DNA from 3 places in the Comamonas sp. 7D-2 genome. Region 3 is predicted to be linked to each of the others. Evidence: predicted binding sites of a transcription regulator. Region 3 holds the regulator's gene; each other region holds the start of a gene.
The links. Region 3 encodes FNR, which switches genes on or off when oxygen is low (the NO sensors DNR and NnrR bind a similar motif). Its sites were predicted from a motif close to TTGATNNNNATCAA; they were not measured.
Positions count from the first base shown of each region.

Region 1: the regulator FNR is predicted to act here: its motif matches at 1,064-1,077, upstream of cydD (thiol reductant ABC exporter subunit CydD).
Region 2: the regulator FNR is predicted to act here: its motif matches at 1,128-1,141, upstream of MPZ60_RS11620 (universal stress protein).

Region 1 is NZ_CP094238.1:3,936,060-3,938,325, reverse strand. It holds gene MPZ60_RS18040 (nitronate monooxygenase family protein) at 1-939, shown strand, start outside; gene cydD (thiol reductant ABC exporter subunit CydD) at 1,180-2,266, shown strand, end outside.
Region 2 is NZ_CP094238.1:2,524,913-2,527,178, reverse strand. It holds gene MPZ60_RS11625 (bacteriohemerythrin) at 1-509, shown strand, start outside; gene MPZ60_RS11620 (universal stress protein) at 577-1,014, opposite strand; gene MPZ60_RS11615 (hypothetical protein) at 1,172-1,645, opposite strand; gene MPZ60_RS11610 (2OG-Fe dioxygenase family protein) at 1,835-2,266, opposite strand, start outside.
Region 3 is NZ_CP094238.1:2,173,369-2,175,634, reverse strand. It holds gene hemN (oxygen-independent coproporphyrinogen III oxidase) at 1-539, opposite strand, end outside; gene fnr (fumarate/nitrate reduction transcriptional regulator Fnr) at 808-1,530, shown strand; gene MPZ60_RS10050 (hypothetical protein) at 1,594-1,857, opposite strand; gene MPZ60_RS10045 (FixH family protein) at 2,115-2,266, opposite strand, start outside.

The sequences.
Region 1 (2,266 bases), 1.8 Mb from region 3:
GCCCTCAAAAAGCTGGCTTTGCCTGTCATCGGCTCGCCGCTTTTCATCATCAGCAATCCCAAGCTTGTCATCGAGCAGTGCAAGGCCGGTATCGTCGGCTCCATGCCTTCTCTCAATGCCCGCCCGGCCGAGCAGCTGGAGGACTGGCTGGCAGAGATCACCGAGACTCTGGCGGCCTGGGACAAGGCCCATCCCGATCGCCCTTCGGCACCATTCGCCATCAATCAGATCGTGCACAAAAGCAATGACCGTCTGGAGCACGACATGCAGGTCTGCGCTAAGTACAAGGTGCCCATCATCATCACCAGCCTGGGTGCGCGTGAAGATGTGAATCAGGCCGTGCATGGCTGGGGCGGTGTGGTGCTGCACGACATCATCAACAACAAGTTTGCTCGCAAGGCCATTGAAAAAGGTGCCGATGGCCTGATCGCCGTGGCAGCCGGTGCTGGCGGCCATGCGGGTGTGAAGAGCCCATTTGCCCTGGTGCAGGAAATTCGCCAATGGTTTGACGGCCCTCTGGCGCTGTCCGGCTCGATTGCCACGGGTGGCTCGATTCTGGCGGCCCAGGCCATGGGTGCGGACTTTGCCTATATCGGATCGGCCTTCATTGCCACCGACGAGGCGCGCGCCGTAGAAGCCTACAAGCAGGCGATCGTCGAGGGCAGCTCCGACGACGTGGTCTACAGCAATCTGTTCACAGGCGTGCATGGCAACTATCTGGCACCTTCGATTCGTGCGGCCGGTCTGGATCCGGAAAACCTGCCCGAATCAGACCCCAGCAAGATGAATTTTGGCGGCGGTGCGCAAAAGGCCTGGAAAGATATCTGGGGCTGTGGCCAGGGTATCGGTGCCATTGACAAGGTGCAGTCCACGGCGGAGCTGGTGGCTCGCCTCAAGCGTGAGTACGCCGAAGCCAAGGCAAGCCTGCTGGTTGCCTGAGGCAGTTCACTATCTTCTGTGCCAACGGCGTCTTCGGACGCCGTTTTTTATGGGCGGCTTGCTCGCTTGATGTTGCTCAAGCACGACTTGTGCAAGGGTTAACCCTTGTTAAATCGCTTCGGAGTTGATGCGTATCAATGTAGGCCTGGTCCTGCAATTGGCTTTTGCATATCAAGTCATGATGATTGTCAAAAGAAGAGTAGTATTCCGTTAATTTCAGTAAATACTGAAAATTGAGAAATGCAGCACACCCCTTCTTCTTCCACCGACAAACAGGTCGATACAGCACATGCCGAGTTGGCGAGCGTCATCCGTCGCCCTAGCGCGGGAGCTGTGTGGCAGGTGTTTGCCGGGCTGATATGGCTGCCGCAGGCAGCCTTGCTGGCCTGGGCTGTGCAACTCATGGCCAACGGTCAGGGCAGGGCCGCCGTCTGGCCCATGGCTGCTGGCGTGTTGTTGCTGGGCTTGCTGCGAGCCTGGGCAGAAGGCCATGGCGGCATGCTGGCCAATCGTGCAGCGCGCGCGCAGCTCAGCAGCTTGCGCGCCCGGGTGGCGCAGTCGCTGGCTCAGACATCGCCGCTGGACAAGAGCCGCCCAGCTTCCGGCCAGGCGGCCAGCGCCATGGCCGAGCAGGCCGAGGCCATTGTTCCGTGGCTGGCGCGTTACCAGAGCGCGATGTGGCGTGTGCGTCTGCTGCCCTTGGTGATTTTGGCTGCCGTGGCCTTGCAGTCATGGGTCGCTGCTCTGATTTTGATGGTTGCCGCGCCGCTGATTCCGCTTTTCATGGCGATCGTGGGCAGGCGTGCCAAGGCGGCCAGCGAAGAGCAGATGCTGCAGCTCGGTCATATGAACGCTTTCTTGCTGGACCGCCTGCGTGGCCTGAGCACGCTACGTGCACTGCATGCCGTGGAGCTGACGGGCCAGCGGCTGCGTGACCATGCCGAAGACCTGCGCACCCGCACCATGCGCGTGCTGCGCATTGCCTTTCTGTCTTCTGCGGTGCTGGAGCTTTTCTCGGCACTGGGTGTGGCCATGGTGGCCGTCTATATAGGTTTTCACCTGCTGGGCACGCTGAATTTCGGCGCCTGGGGCGACAAGCTCGGTCTGGGCCAAGCCATGTTCGTGCTGCTGCTGGCGCCGGCATTTTTCGAGCCTTTGCGCGATCTCTCGGCCGTCTGGCATGACAGAGCCGCAGGCGAGGCCGCACTGCAGACCTTGCAGAGCATGCAGGCGCAGTCCATGCAGATTGTCGGTGCACAACATGCCGCTGAAGCATCTCCGGTCGATGAGCAGTCATGGCCTGGCCAGCCTGTGTCCGTAAGCGTTT
Region 2 (2,266 bases), 350 kb from region 3:
TGCTGGTCTGGGTCCCCGAACTGGACACCGGGATTGCGGAGATCGACCGGCAGCACCGCCGCATCGTCGATTACATCAACCGGCTTTACGAGTTGCGCAGCTCGCCAGATCGCGAAGGGCTGGGCGATGTCATCGGCGAGATGATCGACTACACCGTCTCGCACTTCGTCTTCGAGGAAAGCCTGATCGAGAGCGCCGGCTATATGTTCGCAGGGCCGCACAAAAAAGTGCACGAGCTGTTCACGCGCCGCGTGATCGAGATGCAGACCCGCTTCGATGCGGGTGAGGATGTGGCCGCCGAACTGCATGGCATGCTCTCGCGCTGGCTGTTCAACCACATCCGCAACGAAGACCATGGCTATGTGGACTCGGCCAAGGTCTATCTGCGCATGATGTCCAAAGAGAGCGGACACACGGCAGAAAAAGAACGACTCAAAGCGGAAGTGCTGCAGGAGCTGGAATTGCAGCGCAAGAAAAAAGGCTGGCTGGCCCGGCTGCTCAATCGCTAAGCACCCTTGCTCACAAGAAAAACGGCTCCCTGAGGAGCCGTTGCTTCATGGTGCAGCCGCCTCGCGCTCACTCGCGCACGACCAGCACCGGCACACGCACGGCGCCAAGCACGCGCTGCGTGACGCTGCCCAGCATCAGCTTCTCAAGGCCGCGTCGCCCCTGCGAGCCCATGACGACGAGATCGGCACCCACGCTTTCCATGGTGCGCACAATGCCTTCATGCACCGCATGGCCCTCGCCCACCAGCGTCTTCACGGGCACGCCTGCCTCATCCATGATGGCCTTGACCGCATCCAGGGCGGTGTTGGCTTCGGCGGTGGCCGCGCTCAGATACTGTGACTGGCCGTAGGCAAAGTCGGCGCCCACGCCGGTGAAAGGATAGGGATCGACCACATACACCGCCGTCACGGCGCTGCCGAAGACCTTGGAAAGCTCAGCGGCCTTGTGTGCCGCCAGCATGGAGGGCTTGGAGCCGTCGACCGGAACCAGAATGTGATTGAACATGGACATATGTTTCTCCTTTCAGGTTGCAGGCGACACGGGCCTCAAGCCAGAGGCCCGGGGCAGATGCCGCTCTTGAAATAGCGTTGAGTCTGCCTTCATCATGCCTCAGCGTGCTGACATGAATCAACCCTGAAGTTCACGCTGACTGAGACCCGGCTCAGATACAGACATGGGCCGTCTGGTATTCGTAGCATTTGTCCAGCAGAGTGTCGGACTTGTCGGTGATCGTGATGCGAGTGCCGTCTGGGCGCAGCAGGGATACATTCTTGAAGGCTGGCTCATGGGGCTTGCTGGGCGCATCGCGGCGCACGGTCCATTCCTCCCGGACGATGCCGCCCGGCATGTCCAACATCACGACGATCCGCTCGGTATCGTCCGAGAGTCGAATGCACTTGGCATCATTGAGCTCGACCACGGCCCCGGCCGGCGCGGCCAGACCATAAGGGCATTCCTCCACGCCGTGAATCGGTACCGAGGCATCGCCGAGGGTAATCTCAAGGCCATTGCGAAAGTAGATCGTGGGCTCCTTGGTGTAGGCCGCCTGCGCCGGACGATCTTGCGAAGGCTTGCAGGCCGCTACTGTGACAAGAGCGGTCAGCACTGAAATACTAAGGGCGTAAAAACGATTCATATAAAAAACCACGCTCTGCAAGGCGTGGTGTTGGCCAGCTGATCTGGCTTGTTGGATGCAGGGAAGACTCGAAGAGGCGAAAGCTTCGCCGCGACAAGCCTGCATCATGCAGTGTTGATGACGTCACTTTGACGTATTGAGCACGTTACAGTTTTGCTCAAATTTTCCGAACAAAGGCGTCCGGATCAATCAGGCAGCCTGACCCTTCTGCTCCTGAAGCTCGGCACCCTGGAAGTTGCCGCGGCGATAGGTCAGCACCAGGGTGTCGCGCACGCCACCAGGCTCGACGGGTTGAATCGGCGTGGTCTCATGAATCATGCGCGCATCGTCGAGCAGCATCACCGACCAGGGTTCGGTCAAGGTAAAGCGCTGGCCGTTGGGACCGCTCGCCTCGAAGACGCGGGTCTCGCCCCCTTTGACGCCCTTGCGCCCCACCAGCAGTACGGCAACCAGGTCGACTCCGTCGCGGTGCGCACCTTCGGGCGTGGGCCGGCCGATACCGTCCGTGGTGTCGATGCGGAACTGGTGCGCCTCGACAAACCAGCGTTCATGCAGCTCGTCGGTGCAGAACACCTGATCGGCCAGTTGGCCCAGGGCATTGATCATCGCCAGCCAGGCCGC
Region 3 (2,266 bases):
GCGGGATCAAAGTCCTGCACGCCAAAGCTCAGGCGATTGAACCCCATGTCCTTGAGAGCTCTCAGCCGCTCGTTGCTGACGGTGCGCGGATCGACCTCGATGGAGTACTCGCCCGCGGGATCCAGCTTGAAATGTTCACGCATCAAAACCATCAGCTGCTGCAACTCGGCATCGCTGAAAAAGGTCGGTGTGCCTCCGCCCAGATGCAGCTGGCTTACGAGTTGACCTTTGCCGCAATGCTCGGTATGCATGGCCAGCTCGCGGCTCAGGTAGTCCAGATACTCGGCAGCCTTCTCATGATGCTTGGTCACGATCTTGTTGCAGGCGCAGTAATAGCAAAGCGACTCACAGAACGGCACATGCACATAAACGGACAGGGGCAAAGCGCGCGAGCCAGAATGCGTCTTGCGCTGCTTGAGTGCCAGTATGTAGTCGTCTGCACCAAAAGCCTCAACAAAACGGTCGGCTGTTGGGAACGATGTGTAGCGTGGGCCGGGGATATCAAAGCGGCTCAGCAACTCAGGCGTGACTGCGGTCATAACTGGGAGTTAGGGTGCGCCCACACTCTGTATAGAGCAGATTTCAATGGAAATCAGATCCTGAAAATCATGCCCAAAATAGGCAAAAGCGCATGTTTTTGAACGAATACAGGCAATGTGCCCCAAGGCAATCACCCTGTCCTTGATGAAAATCAAGAGACCTCAAGGCAAGTGCTGCGACAATTTGATCCATCTCATCTTCAACCACGAGGTCAATGACCAGCGCGACTCTCCACTCTGTGTCTGTCTGCGCCGTTGCTAAAAGCCCATGAATCTTCAGACCATCAAAGCATCCTGCTCCAACTGCAATCTGCGTGAACTGTGCATGCCCATGGGCCTGGACGATGAACAAATGGAGCGCATTGACGAGATTGTGGCCACGCGCCGCAAGGTCAAGCGCGGTGGGCTGCTGTTTCGCAATGGCGAAGAGTTCACCTCGCTGTATGCCATTCGAACCGGCTTCTTCAAGACCAGCGTGGCCACCGAAGACGGGCGCGATCAGGTCACAGGCTTTCAGATGGCTGGCGAAATCATTGGTCTGGACGGCATCGTCAACGACCACCACACTTGTGATGCCGTGGCCCTGGAAGACGCCGAGGTCTGCGTCATGCCGTTTGACAAACTGGAGCAGCTCTCGCGCGAGGTCACTGCCCTGCAGAACCATGTGCACAAGGTCATGAGCCGCGAAATCGTGCGCGAGCATGGCGTGATGCTGCTGCTGGGCAGCATGCGTGCCGAAGAGCGCCTGGCGGCCTTTGTGTTGAACCTGGTCCAGCGCCTGTCGGCACGCGGCTTTTCCAAGTCGGAACTGGTGCTGCGCATGACGCGCGAAGAAATCGGCAGTTACCTGGGCCTCAAGCTCGAGACCGTGAGCCGCACTTTCTCCAAATTTGCAGAGGAAGGTATTGTGGAAGTCAAGCAGCGCCACCTGCGCATCCTGGATACCGAGGCGCTCAAACGCATCGTCAACAGCCAGCAATGCCAGAACTGAACCGAGTCGACAGACACTCTCAAGACAAAGCCCGCGGACAGCGGGCTTTTTTGTCTGTGCGAATTAATCGGGCAGAGGCTCGGAAACGATGCCGCCATTGAGATCGCTGACGGAGCGACCCAGCATCACCGTCATCGCACCTCCGATCAGGGTCACGACCCAGAAGGCAAAAAAAGCGACCGTATAGATGGCCTGGCGCGACCAGTCCAGGGGGGAGCCCAGCCAGTGCACATCCAGCGGGTCCACAAAGGCGAAAACCACCATCTCCATGATTGCTGCCGCCAGAAAGGCCGGCCAGACAATCCACATCCAGCGTCGAGCATCCATCCTGATTCTCCTTGGGCTGTGGGCTTGGTCATATTTTGCACAACAGTGGTGACCGTTCATGCAGGACTGCGGGCATGCACCGTGGCGGGAAACCCTGAACTACTCTCTTTTCAGGAGCATCCTGCGCCATCTGGATATCAAAAAACCATTTACTTCTACATCAACGTTAGACAGAACATGCGCAACACGCTCTGATTTTGATATCGGCAACAAAAAAGGCCGCAAAAGCGACCTTGGCGGAGCAAGCGCCAGAGCACTCAGCGATCCAGCGGATGGTCCTTGGCTGGCGTGGCCGCATGATTGCGGCCGGTGACTGCTGGGGCCAGGCTTTTTTCACTTTCGCTCAGGCGCTGGTTGATTTCCATGCCATGGCGGTAGTAGTCAGGGTCAATCACGGGATCAGGCCTGC